DNA from 3 places in the Cryobacterium sp. TMN-39-2 genome. Region 2 is predicted to be linked to each of the others. Evidence: riboswitches for the same ligand, from Rfam matches in the RefSeq annotation. Region 2 holds a riboswitch; each other region holds the start of a gene.
What was found. A riboswitch is a leader RNA that binds a small molecule or an ion and turns the genes downstream of it on or off. The one in region 2 is predicted to bind thiamine pyrophosphate.
Positions count from the first base shown of each region.

Region 1: it holds a riboswitch for thiamine pyrophosphate, as region 2 does, so the genes downstream of both, thiM (hydroxyethylthiazole kinase) here and E3O57_RS09760 (ECF transporter S component) in region 2, are expected to answer to the same signal.
Region 3: it holds a riboswitch for thiamine pyrophosphate, as region 2 does, so the genes downstream of both, E3O57_RS04880 (hypothetical protein) here and E3O57_RS09760 (ECF transporter S component) in region 2, are expected to answer to the same signal.

Region 1 is NZ_SOFX01000042.1:18,130-25,938, forward strand. Features, by position in the region: gene E3O57_RS15680 (ABC transporter substrate-binding protein) at 1-1,001, shown strand, start outside; gene E3O57_RS15685 (iron ABC transporter permease) at 974-2,065, shown strand; gene E3O57_RS15690 (ABC transporter ATP-binding protein) at 2,062-2,832, shown strand; gene E3O57_RS15695 (alpha/beta fold hydrolase) at 2,867-3,736, opposite strand; gene E3O57_RS15700 (isocitrate lyase/phosphoenolpyruvate mutase family protein) at 3,774-4,574, opposite strand; gene E3O57_RS15705 (hypothetical protein) at 4,701-4,967, shown strand; TPP riboswitch at 5,001-5,101, shown strand; gene thiM (hydroxyethylthiazole kinase) at 5,093-5,911, shown strand; gene thiE (thiamine phosphate synthase) at 5,908-6,549, shown strand; gene thiD (bifunctional hydroxymethylpyrimidine kinase/phosphomethylpyrimidine kinase) at 6,546-7,442, shown strand; gene E3O57_RS15725 (MFS transporter) at 7,414-7,809, opposite strand, start outside.
Region 2 is NZ_SOFX01000027.1:349,034-356,842, forward strand. Features, by position in the region: gene E3O57_RS09735 (D-alanyl-D-alanine carboxypeptidase family protein) at 1-1,269, shown strand, start outside; gene E3O57_RS09740 (hypothetical protein) at 1,306-1,566, opposite strand; gene E3O57_RS09745 (ATP-binding protein) at 1,601-2,167, opposite strand; gene E3O57_RS09750 (energy-coupling factor transporter transmembrane protein EcfT) at 2,181-2,975, opposite strand; gene E3O57_RS09755 (ABC transporter ATP-binding protein) at 2,972-4,534, opposite strand; gene E3O57_RS09760 (ECF transporter S component) at 4,545-5,222, opposite strand; TPP riboswitch at 5,254-5,364, opposite strand; gene E3O57_RS09765 (hypothetical protein) at 5,447-5,773, opposite strand; gene dinB (DNA polymerase IV) at 5,783-7,066, opposite strand; gene E3O57_RS09775 (hypothetical protein) at 7,151-7,768, opposite strand; gene E3O57_RS09780 (LLM class flavin-dependent oxidoreductase) at 7,797-7,809, opposite strand, start outside.
Region 3 is NZ_SOFX01000014.1:27,968-35,776, forward strand. Features, by position in the region: gene E3O57_RS04870 (HNH endonuclease signature motif containing protein) at 24-1,631, shown strand; gene E3O57_RS04875 (formylglycine-generating enzyme family protein) at 1,843-2,847, shown strand; gene E3O57_RS04880 (hypothetical protein) at 2,984-3,706, opposite strand; TPP riboswitch at 3,697-3,797, opposite strand; gene E3O57_RS04885 (fructose-specific PTS transporter subunit EIIC) at 3,885-6,029, shown strand; gene E3O57_RS04890 (hypothetical protein) at 6,187-7,041, opposite strand; gene cofC (2-phospho-L-lactate guanylyltransferase) at 7,091-7,774, opposite strand; gene cofE (coenzyme F420-0:L-glutamate ligase) at 7,786-7,809, opposite strand, start outside.

The DNA.
Region 1 (7,809 bases), on a different contig from region 2:
TCGCCACCCTGTCGGGCTGCGGCGCCTCCGAGGAGATCGACTCACCGGCGGCCCTGGCCGTCGCCAGCGACGGGAAGACGGGGTATCCCCTCGTCGTCTCGAACTGCGGCTCCGAGCAGACGTTCGAGGCCGCCCCGGAGCGCGTGGTGTCGTTGGACCAGAACTCGACGGAGATCCTGCTGTCGCTCGGCCTGGAAGAGCGCATGGTCGGCACCGCGTCGTGGACCGACCCGGTGCTCGACTCGCTGGCCACCGCGAACTCGGCGGTGCCGCGGCTGGCCGACAACGCGCCCACCTACGAGGTGCTGTTGGGCACCGACCCCGACTTCGTCACGGCCTCGTTCGGTCGCCACTACGCCGACGCCGGGGTCGCCAGCCGCGAACGGCTCGCCGAGACGGCCATCGGCTCCTACCTCTCGCCCACCGACTGCGACAACGGTGTGAGCGTCAACGGCGGCGGAACCCGCACGACGGCGCTCAAGGTCGACGCGTTGTACCAGGAGATCCGCGAGCTGGCCGAGATCTTCGACGTGTCGGACCGGGGCGAGGCGCTGGTCAGCGAACTCGAAGGGCGGGCCGCGGCGGCCTCCGACGGCCTGGACTTCGACGGACGCACGGTCATGTTCTGGTTCGCCGACACGAAGACGCCCTACATCGCCGGCGGCCTCGGCTCAGCGGCGCTTCTGGCCAGCATAACGAACATGACGAATGTCTTCGCCGACACCGCCGACGATTGGCCTGCCGTTGGCTGGGAGAGCGTCGTCGACGCCGACCCGGACATCCTCGTCCTGGGCGATCTGCAGCGCGACCGCTTCCCCGGCGACCGTCTCGACGAGAAGATCCAATTCCTCGAGAGCGACCCCCTCACCAAGAACCTCGAGGTCGTGCAGGAGCAGCGCTACATCGCCCTGCACGGCGCCGAGATGAACCCGTCCATCCGCTTCGTCGACGGCCTCGAGAAGATCCGTGCCTGGTGGGACGAGCACAAGGGCGCGCTCTGAGCACCGTTGCCGCCGCGTCGGTGACCCGCGGGCGGCCCCTGCCGCGCGCCGTGCTCGGCCTGGTCCTCGGCCTGCTCGGCCTGGTCGCGATCGTGCTCTCGGTGGGCGTCGCCGTCACGCTCGGCCCCGCGGATGTGTCCCTCGTCAACGTGCGCGACATCCTGCTGAACCATCTCGCGTTGACCGATATCCCGGTGCGTGTCTCGGAGGATGCGATCGTCTGGCAGGAACGGCTGCCGCGGGCCCTGGTCGCAGCGGCGTGCGGGGCCGGGCTCGGCCTGAGCGGGGTCATTCTGCAGTCGCTGTTGCGCAATCCGCTTGCCGACCCGTTCGTGCTCGGGGTGTCCTCCGGGGCGTCGACGGGGGCGGTGCTCGTCGGGGTTCTCGGCATCGGCGGCGGAGCCATCGGGCTCTCCGGCGGCGCGTTCATCGGCGCCCTGGCCGCGTTCGGCTTTGTGCTGCTGCTCGCCCGGTTCTCGTCCGCCGGCACGGCGGGGGTCATCCTGGCCGGCGTCGCGAGCACCCAACTGTTCTCGGCGCTCACCTCCCTGGTCGTGTTCGCCTTCGCGGACTCCGACGAGACCCGTGGGGTGATGTTCTGGCTCCTCGGCTCGCTCGAAGGCATGCGCTGGGACGACGTGGCCCTCAGCTCCGGCGTGGTCACGGCGGGCGCCCTGGTCTGCCTGGTCTGGGCGCGATCGCTCGACGCCTTCGCGTTCGGTGAGGATGTCGCCGCGTCTCTCGGAATCCACGTCGGGCGCACCCGGCTGATCCTGTTGATCGTCACGGCCCTGTTGACCGCCACCCTGGTGAGCATCGCGGGCGCCATCGGCTTCGTCGGCCTGGTTCTGCCGCACGCGGCCCGCCTGCTCTTCGGCCAGCGCCACTCGAGGGTCATCCCGGCCACGATTGTGCTCGGCGCTGTCTTCATGGTGTGGGTGGATGCCGCGTCCCGCGTCGTCTTCGCCCCCACCCCGCTGCCGGTCGGCGTGGGCACCGCCCTCGTGGGCGTTCCCGTGTTCGTGCTGTTGCTGCTGCGGAACAAGGGCAGGGGCAGGGCGTGACACTCGAAGCGCACCGCGTGAGCTGGCGGCGAGGCGGCACCCTCGTGATCGACGACGTGACCCTCTGCCCGCTGCCCGGCTCGACGGTGGGTCTGCTCGGCCCGAACGGCTCCGGCAAATCCTCCCTGCTGCGCCTCCTCCAGGGCGTGTCGGCACCCGATACCGGCAGGATCACGCTCGACGGGGCCGACCTCACCTCGGTGCGTCGCCGGCACGTCGCCCGAACCGTGGCGACCGTCACGCAGCACGCGGAGACCGAGGTGGACATTCTGGTACGGGACGTCGTGCGGCTGGGCCGCACGCCTTACCGGTCGCTCTTCGGCGGGGACACCGCAGACGATGCGCGGGCGATCGACCGCGCACTGGCGCACGTGGGTCTGACCGACAAGGCGGACCGACTCTGGCGCACGTTGTCGGGCGGGGAGCGCCAGCGGGCCCACATCGCACGGGCTCTCGCGCAGGAGCCGACCGAGCTGTTGCTCGACGAGCCCACCAACCACCTCGACATCCGGCATCAGCTGGAGCTGTTGGCCCTCGTCGCCGACCTGCCGGTCACCGCGATCGTGGCCCTGCACGACCTGAATCTCGCGGCCACCTTCTGCGACAGTGTGCTTGTCCTGCAGGACGGACGCGCGGTCGCAGGGGGCAGCCCGCGAGACGTGCTCACGCCCGAGCTCATCGGCGACGTCTACGGGGTGCGGGCCCGGGTCGCCGAGGACGCGGTGACGGGCCGCTCCCACGTGCTGTTCGATCCCACCCCGCTCTGACGGCCGCGCCCCGCGGCGGCCGGATTCGGAGGGTCTAGGCCGTGTTCGCCGGGCGCCGGTAGAAACCGGCCAGCGCCGCGGTGAACGCCTGCGGCTGCTCCACCCACGGGTAGTGCCCCGCGCCGGCGATGGTCACGGCACGGCCGTTCGTGAACAGGTCCGCGACGGCCAGCACCGGGGCCAGCCCGGTGAGGCCGTCGTCGGCGCCCGCGACCACCAGAACCGGGCAGTGCACCTGCGCCAGGCCGATCAGGATGCCCGCCGGGTCGGCCCCGGCGAAGAACAGGTCCTGCGCCGCGGGATGCCAGGCGCCGGTCGCCTCGTGCTCCCGGGCCTGGGCCGTCCACCGCGACCAGGCGATCGGGGCGAGGTAGGGGAACAGGTGGTTGAGGTCGGAGGCGGTCTTCGCCGCCGTCGCCGCGATCCGGTGCGCGACGTAATCGGCGTACCAGGGCTCGGCGCGGTGCCCCGTGATGATGTGCGAGCTGTCGTCGGGGACGGTCACGAGCCACTGCGCGGGTGGGGTGAGCAGGCACAGGCTTGCCAGCCGATGAGGGTGGCGGGCCGCATAGGCGAGCGCGACGCGGGTGCCGGCCGAGTGGCCGAGCAGCTCGATCTCGGCCAACCCCAGGTGCCGGCGGAGCGCCTCGACGTCGTCGGCCAGGGCGGGCCAGGATGCGGCGGGCGCGGTGGGCGACGGCGACGACGCCCCCACGCCCCGCTGGTGCAGCACCACGAGGGTGCGCAGGAGGGTGAGCCCGGCCAGATCGCCCAGGTACTCCGGATGCCGGGCCGGCCCGCCGGCCAGCACGACCAGCGGCGGGCGCTCAGGCGCGCCCGCCGCATCCGGAGTCAGAACGTCGTAGTGCAGAACGGTCTCATCGTGCGACGCGAAGCTTGGCATGACCCCACCGTACCGAGCCGCCCACGCCGAAGCCGGGTTAGAGCTCGAAGGGGAAGCCGAGGTCGTCGGGGTAATCGCCGAGCGCGGTGAGCTGGGCGGCGGCGCGCTGCAACGCGGCGAGGGCCAGGCCGAGGGTGCCTGGGCCGAAGCTGACCCTGGAGACGCCGAGTTCGGCCAGCCGCGCCAGGGGAACGGCGCCGGGGTTCCCGATCACGGAGATGCGGCCGTTCACCTCGTCGAGGGCGCGCTTGACCTTGTCTTCGTCGCCCAGGCCGAGGAAGAAGATCACGTCGGCGCCGGCGTCGAGATAGGCGTTGGCACGCTGAACGGCCTCGGCCCACTCGCCGCCGCCCGCGAGGGTGTCGACGCGGGCGTTGATCACCAGGGGCACTCCGGCCGCCTCGGCGCCCTCCCGCGCCGCGGCGACCCGGGCGGCCGCGGTGGGGATGTCGAACTGCGGCGCCTTGGTGGCGCCCACGGAGTCTTCGATGTTAATGCCGGCGGCCCCGGCCTCCTCGATCAGGCGGCGCACGTTGCGGGCGACCCCCGCGGCATCCGCCGCGTAGCCCTTCTCGAAGTCGACCGAGACCGGCAGGTCGGTCGCTCCGGTGATGATGCGGGCGGCGATGATGGCCTCGTCGACGGTGAGGCCCTCGCCGTCCGGCAGACCGCGCACGTTGGACACCGAGTGCGAGGCACTGGCGAGGGCTTTCACGCCCGGGGTCTCGGAGACGATCTTGGCGGTGATCGCGTCCCACACGTTCGTGACGATCAGTGGCGTTCCGGGCACGTGCAGGGCGTTGAGGAGTTCGGCCTTGTTCAGCAGTGTGGTTGTCATCGGTCCAGTGTGCCGGGTGCGCCGGTGTAAACGCTGGAGGGTTTCAGACAAAGACACAGCGCTGTCAAGCGTGTATACACGTCGCCGCTTTGGTCTTAGCGTGAGGTCTACACCGAGGGAGATGTCATGCAGGCTCACACCCTCACGGTCGGCGAGCGCCTGTTCCGATTGCGCAGCTCGTGCGACGTGACCGCGCTCGTAGCAGCCCTCACGGCCGCCGTCCGGCAGGGTGGCGGAATGGTCAGGCTACCCGTCGTCGGCGATGTCGGTGTGGAGGCGCTCGTGTCACCCGGCGTCAGCGTGGTGCTGGAGACGTTCGAGGTGGATCCGCTCGCGCTTCTGGACCCGGCGGTGCCGGTGCCGTGGTTCGCCGTCGACGATTTCGACTACTAGTCCGGGTGTGAACAATCCGGCCGCTAGGGTTTCGGTAGTGACACGGGGTGCCCTGCCAAACGGCCGGGGCTGAGAAAACACCCGTTGAACCTGATCTAGTTCGTACTAGCGAAGGGATGTCCCGGATGACCATCCGTCTGACACCAGAGAATGCTGCCCATCTGCTCGACCGTCTGCGCGAGAGCCAACCTCTCGTACAGTGCCTCACCAACGCGGTGGTGACCAACTTCACCGCCAACGTGCTGCTGGCCCTGGGAGCCGCGCCCGCGATGGTGGACGTGCCCACCGAGGCCGGACCGTTCGCCGGGGTGGCCTCCGGAGTGCTGGTGAACGTGGGCACCCCGCACGCCGAGCAGCGCACTGCGATGCTCGAGGCCGCGTCGGCCGCACACGCCGCCGGCACCCCCTGGGTGCTCGACCCCGTCGCGATCGGCGTGCTGCCGGTGCGCACCGGGCTGGCTCGCGAGCTGCTGCACTTCCGGCCCACGGCCATCCGCGCTAACCCGTCGGAGATCATCGCCCTGGCCCAGCTGGGCACCGGCGGCCGAGGCGTGGACGCCACCGACTCGCCGGAGGGCGCCGCCGACGCCGCCGCCCTGCTCGCCCGCAGCACCGGAGCGAGCGTGGCCGTGTCGGGCGCGGTCGACCTCATCACCGACGGTTCGCAGACCATCCGGGTGGCCAACGGTCACGTGCTGCTCACCCGGGTCACCGGCGGCGGATGCGCGCTCGGCGCGGTGACCGCCGCCGTGCTCTCGCTCGTCGACCGGGACGAACCCGGCGCATCGCTCGCCGCGACCGCCGTCGCCACGCTGTTGTACACCGTTGCCGCGGAGCTCGCCGCCGCCGACGCGGCCGGGCCGGGCAGTTTCGCGGCGCACTTCCTCGACCGGCTGCACTCCCTCGACGGCGCCACCGTCATCGACCGGGCGCGGCTAGGGTGAGCGATCTCTCGCTCTACCTCGTCACCGACACCGCCCTGTGCGGTGCCAGGGGCGTGCTGAGAACCGTGATCGACGCCGTCGCCGGCGGCATCACCACCGTGCAGGTGCGCGACAAGACCGGGTCGGACGACGACGTGCTGCGCCTGCTGCTGCAGGTGGCCGACGCGGTCGGTGACCGCGCCACCGTGGTCGTCAACGACAGGGTCGACGTGTACCTGCGGGCGCTCGCCGAGCGCGCCGCCGTGCACGGCCTGCACGTGGGCCAGGGCGACGAAGCCGTGGCCAGAGTGCGCGACAGGGTCGGCTCCGACGCGATTGTGGGCATCACCGCCAACACCCCGGCCGAGCTTGACAGGGTCTTCGCGCTGCCCGCCGGCACCGTGGACTACCTGGGCGTCGGCGTCATCCGGGCCACCAGCACCAAACCCGACCATCCGCCCGTGCTCGGGGTGCCCGGTTTCGCCGCGCTGGCCGCCACGAGTGCGCTGTCCTGCGTCGCGATCGGCGGCATCGGGCTCGCGGACGTCTGGCCGTTGCGCCGGGCCGGGGCCGCCGGGGTGGCCGTGGTGTCGGCCGTCTGTGCCGCTCCGGATGCCCGCGCCGCTGCCAGCGCCCTGCACCGGGAGTGGACCCGATGACCGGGCCGAGGGAGATCCCCCGGGTGCTCAGCATCGCCGGCACCGACCCCACCGGCGGCGCCGGGATTCAGGCCGACCTCAAGAGCATCGCCGCCAACGGCGGTTACGGCATGGCCGTGGTCACCGCGCTCGTCGCCCAGAACACCCGCGGGGTGCGTTCGGTGCACATCCCACCGGTGTCCTTCCTCGTGGAACAGCTCGACGCGGTCAGCGACGACGTCACCATCGACGCCGTGAAGATCGGCATGCTCGGCCAGGCCGACCTCATCGAGGCCGTGGCCGCGTGGCTGGCCCGGGTGCGGCCATCCGTGATCGTGCTCGACCCGGTGATGATCGCCACCAGCGGCGACCGGCTGCTCGACGCGTCCGCCGAGGCCGCGCTCCGCGCCCTGGTGCCGCTGGTTCACCTGGTCACCCCGAACCTGCCCGAGCTGGCCGTGCTCGTGAACGAACCCGAGGCCGCCGACTGGGCAGCGGCCCTCGAGCAGGGCGAGCGGCTCTCCCGCGCCTGCGGCACCCGGGTGCTGGTCAAGGGCGGCCACCTGGCCGGTCCGGCCTGCCCGGATGCCCTCGTCGACGCGGCCGGCACCGAGCCAGGGCGGGCCCGCATCGTGCAGGTCTCCGCGCCGCGCATCAACACCGTGAACACCCACGGCACCGGCTGTTCGATGTCGTCGGCCCTGGCCACGCTGGCGGCCCGGCACCGGGACTGGCCGCGGGCGCTGACCGAGACGAAGGCCTGGCTCAGCGACAGCGTGGCCTCCGCCGACCGGCTCGAGGTGGGCGGCGGGCACGGCCCGATCAACCACTTCCACGCGCTCTGGGCGGCGGCCGGAACGCATCCGGAGCCACCGCCTCGAGGGCTCAGCCCATCTGGTTCTGCCGGGCCTTGACCGGCAGCAACAACAGCAAGCCGATGACAAGCACCAGCACGATGCCCAGGATGCCCCAGTAGGTTTCGCCGAAAATGGTCACGGCCAGTGCGAACGCCGTGGGGGCCAGGAAGCTGGCGGCACGACCGGTGGTGGCGTACATGCCGAACACCTCGCCCTCCCTGCCGGCCGGGATGATCCGGGCCAGGAAGGTGCGGCTGGCCGACTGGGCGGGCCCCACGAACAGGCACAGGGCCAGGCCGGCGGTCCAGAAGACGATCTGGCCGCCGTCGTGCAGCAGGAACACCAGGCTGCCGCTGACGATGAGGCCCACCAGGGCGGTGACGATGACGGGCTTGGCACCCAGCCTGTCGTCGAGCACGCCCAC
Region 2 (7,809 bases):
ATCTTGATGATCGGGGTGTACGGGCCGGCCACATTGCTCGGCCCGCTGCCCAGCGCCACGGTCACCGTCACCGCGCCGAATAGTGCCGGGCCGGCGTCCACCCCGGTGCTGCCCGCCGCCGGCTCCAGTGGGCTGCTCGCCGTCACCGCGGTGGACGACACCGCTACGGACGACACCGCAACGAACGACACCGCGACCGGCGGCGACCCCGTCGAGCCCGCACCCGCGACGCTCGGCGTGGACACCATTGCCATCGGCGGCGGCAGCGACCCGGTGCCGATGGCATCCGCCGCCAAGATCATCACGGCCCTCGTCGTGCTGGACGCCAAGCCCCTCGCGGCCGGCGAACCCGGACCGGCCTACTCCTTGGTCACCGCCGACTACCAGGATTACCTCGACTACACGGCCCAGGATGCCCGCACCGTCATCGTGTTTCCCGGCGAGAGCTGGACCGAGCGAGAGATGCTGCAGGCCATGATCCTCGGCTCCAGCAATAACCACGCCGACACCCTGGCCCGCTGGGCGTTCGGCTCCGTCGACGCCTACCTCATCGCCGCCAACGCCTGGCTGGCCGCCAACGGCATGCCGAACACCACGGTGGTCGACGCCAACGGCCTCCTCGACGGCAGCGCCGGGACCGGCACCGACTTGGCGCGCGTCGCGGGCCTGGCCGCGACGAACCCCGTGGTCGCGGACATCATCGCGCAGCCGGCATCCGCTCTGGTCGGCCAGCGCGGCGTCAGGAACACCACGGAGTATCTGCCCGAAGAGGGCATCACCGGTATCTCGCGCAGCTACACCGACTCCGGCGGGGTCTGCTTCCTGTTCACCGGCACCGTCGTCGCCGGTGAGAAGGCCTTCACCTTCGCGGGTGCCTTCCTGGGCGAACCGGACTACGACACCCTCACGGCCGACCTGACGGCCCTGATGGCCTCGGCGCGGGCCGGGGTCACGGAGCTTCCGATCCTGGCGGAGGGTGACGGATACGCGACCCTCACGACGGCGTGGGGCGATTCGGCCGATGCCGTCGTCGCCACCCCCAAGACCCGCTTCGGCTGGCAGGCCGCCGCCGGCACCGACCCTGTCGTGACGCTCGACGACGTCACGACGGGGCGTGCGGGAGCCAAGATCGGCCGGGTCACGGTGGATGCGTTCGGTGAGAGCGTCTCGTCGACGTTGGAGCTCGACAGCAGTCTGACCGACCCGGGTCCGGGCTGGCGCCTGCTGCACCCGGTGCCCGTGGTCAGCGCCCTCGTCGCCAACTGGTAGTCAGCGGGTGGGCGTCAGCGGGTGGGCGTAACCGGTTCAGACCGGAGCGTCGTCAGATTCGACGGGATCGCTGTCCGACGAGTCGAAGGCGTAGCGCACGTGCAGCTTGCCCTGCACCTCTCGACTGTCGACCTCGTCGTACCAGAACAGCGATTCCATGCTGTCGACGGCGGCGACCATGCTGATCCGGGCGTCGTGCTTGCCGTGCAGGAGCACGCGGCTGTCGGTCTGGCCCTCGAGGGGACCGTCCACGAATTCCACGGTGTACTCGGTGTTCTCACTCTGCGGGGTAGTCATGACCCCAACTTACTGCTCAGGCCCGGTTTTCGCCTCAGGCGCCGCCGGAGCGCCCAAGCCCAGGCGGGGTGCCCGTGAGACTGACGCCGGCCGATAGTTGGGGCTGCTCCCGGGCTCGGTAGGCCTCCCAGTCGTGCTGCCACTGGTCCCAGTGCGCCTCGAACCCGCCGCCGTCACGGGCCAACGCCCGCCGCTTGCGGATGCCGTCGTCGGCATCCAGCCACACCCTGACGTCGCTCAGGGAGGCATGCGCCCGGGCCAGGGCACCGCAGCCCTCGATCACGAGCGGCCGGTCGGGGTCGACGCTATGCCATTCGGCCGGGACCGCCCCCGCCCAGTCGTACCGCTGCCAGGCGGCTGGCCGGCCGGCCTGCCGGGCGCCGAGCACCAGCCGGCCGACCTGGTCGACGGCGGCGTCCAGGCCGCCCCAGCCCGGGTAGATGTCATCGAGGCGCACCAGTGTCGGCGCCACCGGTCCCGGCCAGGCGGCCAGCACGGCGTCAGCGAGGGTGCTCTTGCCCGCGCCGCTGGGACCGTCGATGAGGATCACGGCCCGGTCGCCGACCGGATTGCGGTTCAGCGCCCTGACGGCGGCGAGCACCGGTGCGACCAGGTCAGGCGAGCACAAAATGCCACGTCCCCGCCAGAACGGCTGCCGAGATCGCCGCGGCGGCGATGGCAGCCCCGATCAGGACGACCAGTGTGTCACGCACTCCGAAGACCGATTCCCTGGCCCAGGTGCGCGGTTCGTCGCTGCCGAAACCCCGGGCCTCCATGGCCGTGGCGAGTTTGCTGCCCCGTCGCACCGAAAGAACCAGCAGAGCGAAGGCGAGTCCGCCGAACCGGCGGGCGCGGCCGCGCAGGCCGCCGCCGTCGCCCACCCCGCGGGCCCGCCGCGCCAGGGCCAGGGACTGCCAGTCGTCGATGAACATGCCCACCAGGCGCAGCCCGGCCAGGGCGCCGAGCACGAACCGGGCCGGCAGGCGCAGCACCTGCGCGAGGCCGTCACCGAGGTCGGTGGGATCGGTGGTGGCCAACAGCACGATCCCGGGGATGCCGATGGCCAAGATCCGCAACCCGATCGCGAGGGCCAGGGCCACGGACCCCTCGGTCACCGATACGAAGCCGGCGCTGAACAGCACGGCGCCGGAGTCCTGTCCGTAGAGCACCGTGGTGAGCACGGCGAAGGGAACCGCGATCCACACCGGTGCGGTGCGCAGCCAGAACTGTCGGGCGCTCAGCCCGCACCAGGCCAGCAGCACAGCCTCGAGTGCGAGGGCGACCGCGGCCGAGACCCAATCGATGGACAGCATCAGGGCGCAGCTGATCACCAGCGCCACGGCGAGCTTGGCGACCGGGTTCACTCCGGCGATCGCACTGGGCCGGATCTCCGGCGTCATCAGGCTCACGACGCCTCCCTCCCGGCGGGCGCGCGCAGCCCGGCGGTCACGCTGCGGCCACTCGCCGGCCCGGTTCCAGGCACCAGGGTGAGGCGCGCATCCGCCAGCGCGGCCACGAACTGCTCATCGTGCGTGACCGCCAGGACGGCGGTGCCGGTGTCCAGCAGTTCGGCGAGGAGGCGCACCAGCTCGGCCCAGGTGCGGGAGTCCTGCCCGAAGGTGGGTTCGTCGAGGACGAGCAGCCGGGGCCGGGTCGCCAGCACCGTCGCCACGGACAGCCGGCGCTTCTCGCCGCCGGACAGGGTGAACGGGTTGGCGTCGGCGAGGTGGTCCAGCCGCAGTCTGTGCAGCAGCGCGTCCACTCGCTCAGTTTGCTCTGCCCCGCCCAGGCCGAGGGCGCGGGGGCCGATCGTGAGCTCGGCACGCACGGTCCCGGCGAGGAACTGGTGCTCGGGGTCCTGGAAGACGGTGCCGATGCGCGCCAGCAGGTCGCGGGAGCGCCATCGGTGCGGGGCCGGCCCGAGTCCCGCGGCGAGGGCATCCGTTGCGGTCAACCGCCCGCCCGCGGGGGCCAGAAGCCCGGCCAGGGTGAGCGCGAGAGTCGACTTGCCGGTGCCGTTGGGGCCGGTGAGAGCGGTGGCCGTGCCGGCGCGCAGGGCGAGGTCGAGGCCGTGTGCGACGACGACGGCCTGTTTGCGGGCGAACGGCACCCGTCCGACGGCGAGGTCATCGGCGCTGAGCAGGACTTCCGCGCCGGGACCGTCGGAGCGGGGGCGCCGTTCGGGCGTCGCGGGTGGGAACCTGGGTATCCACACTCCGGCGGCGGCGAGCCGCTCCCCTTCGGCGCTGAGCACGCTGTCGGTGGGTCCGTCGGCAAGGATGCCGCCGGCCGGGTCGAGCACCACGATGCGGTCCACGACGTGCTGCCAGACCGCGACGCGGTGCTCGATCACGATGAGGGTCGCACCCGACGCCTCCACGGAGCGCAGCACGGCGTCGCGCACCTCGACGACACCGTCAGGGTCGAGGTTGGCGGTGGGTTCGTCCAGCAGCACCAGGCCCGGGCGCAAGGCGAGCACCCCGGCCAGCGCCAGGCGCTGCTTCTGGCCGCCGCTGAGCGCGCTGGTCGGGTGCCGCAGAGGCAGGTCCAGGCCCACGTCCGCGAGGGCCCGACCGACCCGGGGCCAGATTTCGGCGCGCGGAACGGCGCGGTTCTCACAGCCGAAGGCGACGTCGTCGCCCACCCTCGCGAGCACGACCTGCGAGTCCGGGTCCTGCAGCACGAGGCCCACCCGGCCGCGGGACGCGCTGGGGCGGCGGCCGTCGATGAGGAGTTCGCCGGTCTCGTCGCCGTCCTCGTCATCGCCGAGCACACCGGCGAGGGCGTGCATCAGCGTGCTCTTGCCGGCGCCGCTGGGTCCGAGCACGAGCACCCGCTCCCCCGGGCGGATGTCGAGATCGAGCCCGGAGACCGCGGGGCGGGACCGGCCGGCGTGCCGCCAGCCCCAGCCGGAGGCCGTGACCCTGGCGCCGGTCACGGCCGGGCCTCGGCGACGCGGAGCGGGCATCCGGTGCGGGTCACCGGGCGGGCTGGGTGTCGACCCGGTCGGTCGGGCCCGATTCCCGGCCGGCGGCGAACCGACTCAGCGCGCCGGTGCGGGCGAGTCCGCGCACCGCCAGCCAGGACAGCAGCCCGGCGAGCACGGTACCGGAGACGACGGCGGAAACCAGGTAGACGATCTTGGGGCCGATGTCGAGGGCCGCGTAGCTGGTGAAGGTGGTGTCGAGCAGACCCACGGCGATGCCCGCGCCGGCGCCGGCCAGGAGGGCCACGCCCAGGCGCCAGTTGGCGTACAAGAACAGGGCCAGCACGATCTCCGCGCCCAGCCCCTCGACGACACCCCAGATCAGGGTGGAGAAGCCCCACTGGGTGCCGATGAGCATCGAGACGACGGCGGCGACGACCTCGGTGTAGACGGCCGCACCGGGCTTGCGGATGATGAGTCCGCCGAGCACCCCGGCGAACAGCCAGCCGCCGGCCAGGAGTCCTTCGAGCCCGGGGGTGAAGGCCAGGAGGGCGCTCAGCGGCGACCAGGCCAGGCCCCATGCCCAGAAGATCACGCCGCTGGCGACGCCGATGACGCTGGCCACGACGATGTCGACGACCCGCCATTTCAGCACCCGCGGTTTCCGCGACGTGGAGGGAGTGGTGGCGGACGAAGTCCTGGAAGGCTGGGTGTTGATTGACGCGTGCACTGTACGTGCCCTTTCCGTAGAGGAATACTGGGCACGGGATTGAGAAGCCTCCCTGCGCTGGCATGATCCAGATCAGGTTCGACGGTCGAAGCTGAAGTAGCTTCCTCTCAGCCCGGTTCACCGGACTCCCGTGTTCAGCTTCGAGTATAGAACTCCCCGGGCGCATCTGGGCACTGCAAGGCGTCGCACGACAATTTCTGCGCGCGACGATCTCGCTGCTGGTGCTAGCGCTTGAGCGCGCGGATGATGCGCGCGATGGCCTTGCCGGCGACCCAGACGAAGGGGATGCCGACGGCCAGCAGCGAAATCACATTCGGTTCGAAGCGGGCCGCTCCGCCGGACTTCACGTAAGCGCCGATCGGGATGGCCATGCCACCGCCGCCACCGCCGGCCGCCGCGGACTCGTCACCTTCGCCGCCACCGCCGAAGCCGTACTGCACCAGGGCCACCGGAACGATCGTGACGCCCTCGATCTGCACGGGGTCTCCGTAGGCCGACCTGACGCCGATGGATCGAGCGTTTTCTGCGAGCTTCAAGGCGAGATTAGTCATGGTGAGAGGCTACTCCCCCTCTCCCTGCGGCGTCCCGGCGTTCGGTGTTCCGAACGGATGGACATCACGCTTCGGAGCACTCCCGCCGCCCAGCTGCGAGGCCGGCCGCACGATCCCCCGGCCGAACCGGGCGGTGACGGTGTCCACGGCCAGTTCGGCTTCCCGCCAGTCGTCGTCATCGTCCCACAGGCCCATGCCGGCGCCGTCGCCGGAGCCGAGTTGCTCGGCCCGCACTCCGATCAGGCGCACCCGGATGCCGCGGGCCGCGAGCACGTCGAAGCTCGCGGTGACCTCCTCGTATATCCGCCGGCCCACGTTGGTGGGCTCGGCCAGGGTGCGCGACCGGGTCACCGTGCTGAAGTCGGCGTAGCGGAGCTTGAGCACCACAGTCCGTGCGACGAGGCCGTTGCCGCGCAGCTTGGCGGCCACCGCATCCGCTTGGCGCAGGAGTTCGCTGCGCAACCGGGCGACATCGGTGACGTCATGTTCGAAGGTCACCTCGTGGCCGACGCTTTTCTCCTCGCGTTCGAGGTTGATCGTGCGCGGGTCGATACCCCAGGACAGATCGTGCAGTTTGTGCGCGCTGGCGACGCCGACGGCACGCTGCAGCATCTCGAGGGGGGCGTGCGCGATATCGCTCACGTGCCGCAGCCCGAGCCCGAGCAGCGCCTGTTCGGTGCTGGCGCCCACCCCCCAGAGGGCGCCGACGGGCAGCGGATGCAGGAAAGCGATGGTGTCCTCCGCGGGGATGACCAGCAGCCCGTCGGGCTTGGCCCGTCCGGAGGCCAGCTTGGCCACGAATTTGGTCGACGCGGCGCCGACCGAGCAGGTGAGTCCGGTCTCGGCGAACACGCGGGCGCGGATCTTCCGGCCGATCTCGGCGGGTGAACCGTGCACACGCCGGGCGCCCGCGACATCCAGGAACGCCTCGTCGATGCTGAGCGGCTCGACCATCGGCGTCATGTCGGTGAAAATGCCCATCACCTGGCGGGACACCTCCACGTACCGGCCCATGTGCGGCTCGAGCACGATGGCGGCCGGGCAGCGGCGCAGGGCGATGGCCATCGGCATAGCCGAGTTGACCCCGTACTTGCGGGCGACGTAGTTGGCCGCTGTCACCACGGACCGACCGGAGCGGTGGCCGATGACGACGGGGAGGTGCACGAGTTCGGGGTGGTCGAGCAACTCGACGGACGCGAAGAACGCATCCATGTCGATGTGCAGCATGGTGGCGGTTGTGTCGTCGACATCGGCGCCGGTGGTCTGCCGGTCGCTGCCATCCTGCCTGCTCACGCCGCACCACACCCTTCTGCCGCTCCGGCCGGAACCAACTCGAAGCTACCTTCGAGAGTACAGGCAGGAGGGGTCGGCATCGAGCTAGAAACCGCCGAAATCTCCACCGCCGCCGAAATCGCCGAATCCGCCGGAGTCACCACCGAAACCGCCGCCGGAGTCACCACCGAAATCGCCGCCGGAATCGCCTGAGTCCGCCGTGGTCTCGGCGCCCGAGTCGGTGCCGGCGTCACCGGCCGCATCCGCCTCACCGCCCATATCGGGCAGGAACGCGCCCACCAGCGCCGAGCCGACGACGTAGCCGGCCACGGTACCGAGCAGGGAAGCGCCGAGCATGCTGCCGAAGCCCGGGCCCTGCCGGCCGCCGGCCTGGTCGCCGCCGAAGACCCGGTCCAGGGTGCCCGGCTGGCGGAGTTCGGCCCGGGTGGCGGACTTGGCCAGGGTGGCCGGTTCGGCGTTCGCCGGGCGCTCACCCTCCATCGCGTTCTCGGTCAGCTGCTGGAAGAGCAGGTCGCGCTGCTCGTCGGTGAGCTTGCTGAACGCTTCGGTGTGCACCTGTTCAATGGTCTCCGGCGGTGCGGTGCGCAAGAGGTACCTGTAGCGTTCCACGGCGATCTCGTCGTCGGTGCGCTGCGGGGCCGGCGCGGTGCGGGGCGGCTCCGGTTGTTCGGGTCGGCCCAGGAGGCGATCGAGGAATCCCATGAGTCTGCTCCTTCGCTTTGGTGTCAGCCTAGGCGGCACCA
Region 3 (7,809 bases), on a different contig from region 2:
CGGAATCGGGCTAGATTCGGGGCATGACAAACCGGTCGAGTGTCGCAGACATCTTCGCTACTTCCCGCGGCGATGGGCTGGTGGATGCGGCGGTCGACGTGGCCCGGCTGGGCTCCTGCAGTGCCGATTACGACAAGCTCACGGATGCCGCTGTCCTGTCCGGTCAGCAGACCCTGGCCCGGGCCCAACGCGAGCTGGACACCCGCAAGGCGTGGCTGGCGAAGACCCTGGCCCAGCGGTCCCGGTGGGAGCTGGGCCAGTCCGGTTTGGCTGCGCAGCAGGGCTTTTTGAATCCCGAGGGGTTGATTCAGAAGCTGACCGGCACCAGCAAGGTCGAGTCGCGGAAGCTCGTGGGGGTGGGCCGGATGCTCGCCGAGGTTGAAGACGCCCAAGCGCAGGCGGCCGCGACCGACGCCGAAGCGGCCCGCCGGTTGCTCGAGGGGGTGCTGGACCCGGACATCCCTGATGGGCTCGACGGGGTCGACGGGTTCGACGGCCACGGCGGGGTCGCTCCGGTCGTTCCGCTGCCGGCGCCGATGCCGTGGCACGCACCGATCTCGCACGCCGTGACCGGCGGAACCCTCTCGATCGATGCCGCGCACGCCCTACGCACCGGCCTGGGCGACATCGATACCGTCGTCACCGGCCCGGTCCTCGCCGATGCCTTGGCGGGGCTGCTCGCCGACGCCGCGGCGATGGACGTGGACCAGCTCCTCAAACGGGCCCGGCAGACGCGCGACAGCCTCGACGAGGCCGGCATTAGGGTACGGGAACAGAAAGCCTGGGACGACCGCTACCTGCGCATCTGGACCCTGAACACCGGCCAGGTCCGCATCGACGGGCTCTTCCCGGCGGAACAGGGCGAGTTCATCAAAGCCACCTTCGACAGTCTCACCAGCCCCCGCCGCGGCGGCGTGCGCTTCGTCGACACCGAACGCGCCGCCTGGGCCAAACGCGTCAAGAACGACCCCCGCAACACCAGCCAAATCACCTGCGACGGCTTCCTCGACCTCCTCAAAGCCGGCACCACCATCAACCCCAACGAGATGCTCGGCGGCCGCCGCCCCGCCGTGCAGATCCTCACCACCACCGCCACGACGGCCAGACCCGCCGCGCCCACAGGACCGGCCGCCGCCGACGACATCCTGATCTGCCTTCCCGGCCAAACCGGGCACGGCTACATCGAGGGCAACAACGCCCCGGTCTCCCCCGAAACCATCGAACGCCTCATCTGCGACTCGGGAAGTGTTGAGATCACCGTCGACGAGGTCAACCGGCCCCTGGACCTGGGCCACGAACAACGCCTGTTCAACCGGGCCCAACGCCAAGCCCTCGCCGCCCGCGACGGCGGCTGCCGGTGGCCCGGCTGCGACCGCCCACCGGCGTTCACCGAAGCCCACCACATCGAACACTGGCTCAGAGACCACGGCAGAACCGACATCAACCAGGGCATCCTGCTCTGCCCCGCCCACCACCTGCTGCTCCACAACCAGCACTGGCAGATCTTCGAAAACACCGGCCGCTACTGGCTCCGCCCACCCACAACCATCGACCCCGGCCAAGCACTCATCGAGATGCCCGGCCGCACCCGGGACGGACCGCCAAAAACAACAGCACCACCCAGGGCCTGATCCCGCAATCCGCGGATCGCCCACCCGTCGCCTGTCACACGCCAGCGCCGCCCGCCGCCCGCCGCTGCCACCCATCGACTGCCGCCCGTGCCGCCCGCCGCGTACCGCCAGCCACCTGCCACCTGCCACCTGCCACCTGCCACCTGCCACCTGCCGGGATTGTGCAGCGGCAGGGGTCGTCGCCGACTACCCCGCGCGGTACAGTCTGCGCGTGACGACAGACGACCACAGCTGCTGTGCACCCGCACACGAGGTGATGACCAACGCCCAACGGCCCGAGGCCGCGCCAGAGAAGTCCACTGGACACGTTACGCAGCACAGCGCCCGGCACGATGCCGTTGACTCTGCGACCGGGCTCGCCAGCCGGCATCATCTCGACCAGGCGCTGGTGCCGGCGCAGGTCTTCGCCATGGGCGACGCCGACGGCGCGGGCAATCCCGGTGACGGCGAGACCCCCGTGCACGAGGTGCGGCTGGATGCCTTCTCCATCGACACGACGACGGTCACCAACGCCGCCTTCGCCCGGTTCGTGGCCGATACCGGGTATCGCACCGAGTCGGAGCTGTTCGGCTACTCCGCGGTGTTCCACCTCGCGTTGCAGGCCGACCTCGATGACGTGGTCGGCCAACCCCCGCAGACACCCTGGTGGCTGGGGGTGCGCGGCGCGGACTGGGCGCATCCGGCCGGCCCCCGTTCATCGCTCGACGGGCTGGCCGAGCATCCGGTGGTGCAGGTGAGCTGGAACGACGCGCTGGCCTACTGCGCCTGGGCGGGGCGACGGCTGCCGACCGAGGCCGAGTGGGAGTGCGCGTCGCGCGGCGGGCTGGCCGGCCGGCGCTACCCGTGGGGAGACGAGTGGGAGGAAGGGCAGCGCTGCAACATCTGGCAGGGCCGGTTTCCCGCGGTGAACACCCTGGCCGATGGCTGGCTCAGCACCGCCCCGGTGCGGGAGTTCGCGCCGAACGGCTACGGCCTCTGGCAGAGCGTGGGCAACGTCTGGGAGTGGTGCGCCGACTGGTGGGCGGAGGGCTATTACGCGCACTCCCCCGCCGAGAATCCGGCCGGCCCGGCGACAGGCGAGCAGCGTTCGATGCGCGGCGGCTCGTACCTCTGCCACGACTCCTATTGCAACCGGTACCGCAACTCCGCTCGGGCCTCCAACACCGCGGATTCCGCGGCCGGAAACGTGGGCTTCCGCACCGTGGCGCTGACCTGAGCCGCCGCCGCCGAGGCACAACTCGTGCTCGATTCCGCCGGTGTGGCCGACCGCCTCGTGATTCCGGGGCGATCACCGGTCGGCGGCAGGGAATCGCAGGAGTCATGCATCCGCGGGTGCGGATGGTCGTGGTCTGCTACCCCGGCGCGTGCAGCCGGGGCGCGTCGAAGAAGAGCAACTCGAGGGCCGCCGACCGGGCGAACACGGCGCGCATGAGCGCCCGGTCGACGGCCGTCGCGGTGGCCGCCGCGGTGTCGGTGAGCAGGATGGCCTGCCGGGTCGCGGCCGCGAACCCCTCGTCGGCGTAGGTCTCCAGCCAGTCGGCGTACGGATGCGCCGCGTCGCGCCGGCTCGCCGTGAAGCCGGCGTGCAGGCGCTCGCCGACATCCGAGTAGAGCCAGTAGCAGGGCAGGACCGCTGCCAGCAGCACCGCATAGTTGCCTGCCGCGCTGACCGCGACCAGGTGGTCGACGTAGGACCGGGTCACCGGGCCGGGCGCCGGCCGCGTGTCATGGCCGGTCAGCCAGGTGCGGTGCAGCTCGAGTTCCACCTCGATGCAGTTGGCGGCGCCGGTAGCCCAGAATTCCCGTTCGGCGGGGGTGGGCGCCAGGACGCTCGCCTGCGCCAACACCCGGGAGTACGCGGCGAGGTAGAGGGCATCCTGGGCCAGGTAGTAGGCGAAGTGGCCGGCGGACAGGCTGCCCTCGCCGAGTTCCGAGATGAAGAGCAACGCATCGATGGCGGTGCGGGTTTCGGCGATGTCGGCCCAGAGCAGCCTGCTGAACGGTTCGGTGCGGTCCGGCTCCGGCTGCCGATCCGGGTCGGCGTCCCGGCGTGATTCGGCGGCGTGAACGTACATGGCGACATCCCTTCGCTAGTGCTAACTAGTCAGGTTCGACGGGTTTGGATCTCAGCGTCCGCATCCGGCGGAGGCACCCCGTGTCGCGTCCCACCCTAGCGGCCGGCAGGGCCGAAAGACTCTCGAACGCACCGGGCGCCGAACTGTACGCTGGACAGGCTGCTGCATTCTTCACCGGGTGAGCACGCGCTCCATGGCCGACGGGCCACCGGTCGTCGGCGTCGTCCTGGAAGGACACCGCACCATGCCTGACACCCCGACCGACACCACCATCGCGCCGCCCACGGTGTTGATCCTGGCGATCACGGCCTGCCCAACGGGCATCGCCCACACCTACATGGCTGCCGAGAAACTCGACGCGGCCGCCACCGAACTCGGCTACGAGATCCGGGTCGAGACGCACGGGTCCGTCGGCGTCGAAGGCACCTTCAGTCAGGCCGACATCGACCGCGCCGACGCTGTCGTCGTCGCCGCCGACACCCAGATCGACCTGTCCCGCTTCGGCGGAAAGCGCATGGTCTCCACCCGCGTCTCCGACGGCATCCACCGCCCGGCCGCGCTGATCGCCGAGGCGCTGGCCGCCGCCCCCACCGGCCGCGCCGCCGTGACCACGGATGCCCCGGCGAGCGCCGGGAAACGCGACATCGGCGGTTTCATCTACCGCGCTCTGATGAACGGCGTGTCGTACATGATCCCGTTCGTCGTCGTCGGCGGGCTGCTCATCGCGATCTCGCTGTCGATCGGCGGCGAGGCCACCCCGCAGGGACTCGTGATCCCCGAGGACAGCTTCTGGTTCACCATCAACCAGATCGGCGTGCTCGGCTTCACCCTGATGGTGCCGATCCTCTCCGGCTTCATCGCCTACGCGATCGCCGACCGGCCCGGGCTCGCACCGGGCATGATCTGCGGTTGGATCGCCACGACCGGCTCCTTCTACAACTCCGAATCGGGTGCCGGCTTCATCGGCGGCATCGTCACCGGTTTCCTGGTGGGCTTCGTGGCGCTGGGCATCAAGAAGATCCCCGTGCACCGCTTCATCAAGCCGATCATGCCGATCCTGGTCATCCCCGTGATCACCACCCTCGTCGTCGGCGGCCTGTTCGTGCTCGCACTCGGCCAGCCGATCGCCTGGGTGTTCTCCTCGATGACCGACTTCCTCTCCAGCCTCGACGGCGGCAGCGTCGTCGTGCTCGGCCTGATCCTGGGCGCGATGGTCGCGTTCGACATGGGCGGCCCGATCAACAAGACAGCGTTCCTGTTCGGTTCCGCGCTGATCGCCTCCGGCAACCCGGGCCCGATGGGCATGGTCGCCGCGGCCATCGCCGTGCCGCCGCTGGGCATGGGGCTGGCCACGGTCATCCGTCGCCGGTTCTTCACCCCGGTGGAACGCGAGGCCGGCATCGCCGCGCTGTTCATGGGCTTCTTCGGCATCACCGAGGGCGCCATCCCGCTCGCGGCGGCCCGCCCGCTGCAGGTCATCCCCGCGAACGTGCTCGGTGGCGCCGTCGCCGGTGCCATCGCCGCGATCGCCGGGGTCACCAACGCCGTGCCGCACGGCGGCCCGATCGTGGCCGTTTTCGGTGCCGTGAGCGGCGTGCCGATGTACTTCGTCGCGATTCTCTCCGGTGTGGCCGTCACCGCTCTGGTGTCGGTGCTGCTGATCGGCATCTCGGTGCGCAAGGTCGTGCCGGCGGATGCTGCCGCGGCCGCGCCCATCGGCACCGCTGCGGACGCCGCTGTGCCGGTTGCCGCGCCGGGTGCTGCGGCGAGTGCCGTTTCGCCCGTGGCTGCGGCGCCGGTTCTTGCCGCGCCTGCTGCCGCCGAGCCGGTGGCCCCCGCCCCGAAGACCGTGCTCGACTACATCGACGAACGCACCATCGTGCTCGACATCGACGAGACCGACCGGGACGCCGTCATCCGTCGTCTGGCCGGTCTGATGCAGACCACCGGGCGGGTGCTCGACGTCGACGCCGTCGTGCAGGCGGCCATGGACCGTGAACTGATCAGCACGACCGGCATCGGCGAGGGCATCGCGATTCCGCACGCCAAGTCCGACGGCGCCACCTCCCCGGTGCTCGCGTTCGCGCGCAGCCGGGACGGCGTTGACTGGAACTCGCTGGACGAGGCCCCTGCGCACCTGATCTTCATGATCGCCGTGCCGGAGGCCGCCGCCGGCACCGAGCACCTCAAGGTGCTCGCCCAGCTGTCCCGCAGCCTGATGAAGCCCTCGTTCCGCGCCTCGATCGAGATGGCGGCCACCCCGGCCGACGTGCTCGCGGCACTGGCGTCCTCGGTGCGGCCGGCGACTCCCGCCGCGCACTAGCCCCCATCCTGGACCGCACGTAGGGGCGGACTTTTTCGGGAAACGCCGCCGCGCGCGCCTGCGCAACCCGGCGTTTCTCGAATATCTCCGCCCTTACGTACCGAGTTCGGCCGAGTCGGCCCGGTCGGCCGCCGCCGCCGCCCGAGTGGATGCGGCGCTACCGCGCGCTCCCGGCCGGCGCATCCCTCTGACCCGCCCGGGTTGTTCGCAGGGCGATGCCCGCCGCGGCGAGGCCGAGCGAAGCCAGGACGAGTGCCGTGTGACTCCAGCCCGAGGTGGCGAGGACCGTGCCTCCGCTGGCTGCGGCCCAGGTGCAGCTACGGCCCAGCGGCCACCAGGAGAAGCTGCCGCTGACAACGTCGGCGCGCTCCGACAGCTCGGCGAGAGGAGAGAACGGCCCCTCCACGGCGCAGGCGTAGTCCAGGCCGCCGTGCACCGCAACGAGGTACGCGCCGGAGGTGGCGATAGCGGCAAGACAGAGACCGGCCGCGATGAGGACGGCACCGAATCGTGAACGCTCCGAGGCGGACAGCCGCTGCGTCCCGATGTCCCGAGGGAGGAGCGCCGTACGCCCGAGGAGCACCGCGATGAGGCCGATCCAGAGCGGGCCACCGGCCAGGGTGAAGCCGAGGATCGCGGCTGCGAGGACCGCGGGACCGCCGGCAGCGCCCGGTTCACCGGGAATCCACTCGGCCGCAAGGAGCAATGACAGCGCCGCGAAGATCACTCCTGCATACCCGGCGATCACGCTGCGCCCGCCGAGGCCCCAGCGACCGGTCGGCGGCGAGAACACCAGAAGCAGGGTGAGTGTGGCGGTGCCGGCGAGAGCGGCGACCGCTGCCAACAGCGAAAGGCCACCGACGATCAGGTCCCAGGCCTGAGCCACCGTCGCGCCCCGGCTGAACATGAAGATCAGGGTGGCGACGGTAGCGGCGAAGACCGCCGTGAGCATCACGGTGCCGGCGAAGCGGGCGGCATGACCCAGATGCATCCGGGCGTCGGTGTTCCCCATGACTGCACGCTAGCGCAGTGGCCGGCGCTGGCTCACTGGCTGGTGTCTATCAGCGCCCCTCTGGGCCGGGCACCTGCTGCGAGCGGGCGATGACGGCGCTGGTGTGCGCACCGACACCGCGGCGCAGCACCTCGGCAAGGTTGTCGACGGTGTCGACGTCGCGGCGGATCGACGCCGTGGCGGGCAGGTCGAGCGGCACGTGGCCGGCCGTCTCGTGCGCAGCACGGGAGCCGGGCCCGAACCGGGGCGTGAGCGTGATGCCGGCGCGGGCGAGCAACGTGGTCGTGCCGGTGCCCTCCTCATCGGCAACCATGGCCAGGTCATGGGCGGTTGCGGCGGTGAGGGTCGACTCGACGTCAGCGACGGTGAGCGCGGGCAGGTCTCCGGTGAGCACAGCGACGCTGCAGAGCGGGTACTGCTCGTGCGCCACCCGGATGCCCTCGGCGATGGCCGCGTTGAGCGGGTCCCGAGTTGCCACACAAGCGCCCGTCCCGGCATCCGAAGCGGATGTGTGCGGCATCTCGGGAACGATCTGGGCGCCCAGCACCTTGAGCGGCGCGGCGGCAGCGGGGTCGGCGGTCACCACGAGCACCTGCTGCACCATCTCGGCGGCCAGCAGTGCGGCCACGGTGTCCAGCGCGAATGCTTCGGCGAGCTCCCCGCGGGCCGGGAAGGTCTCCGGCAGCGCGCTCAGGCGGCTCTTGGCGTTCGCACTGCCCTTGACGGGCACCACGCACACCCATCTCACGCGGATGCGGTTCCGCGAGA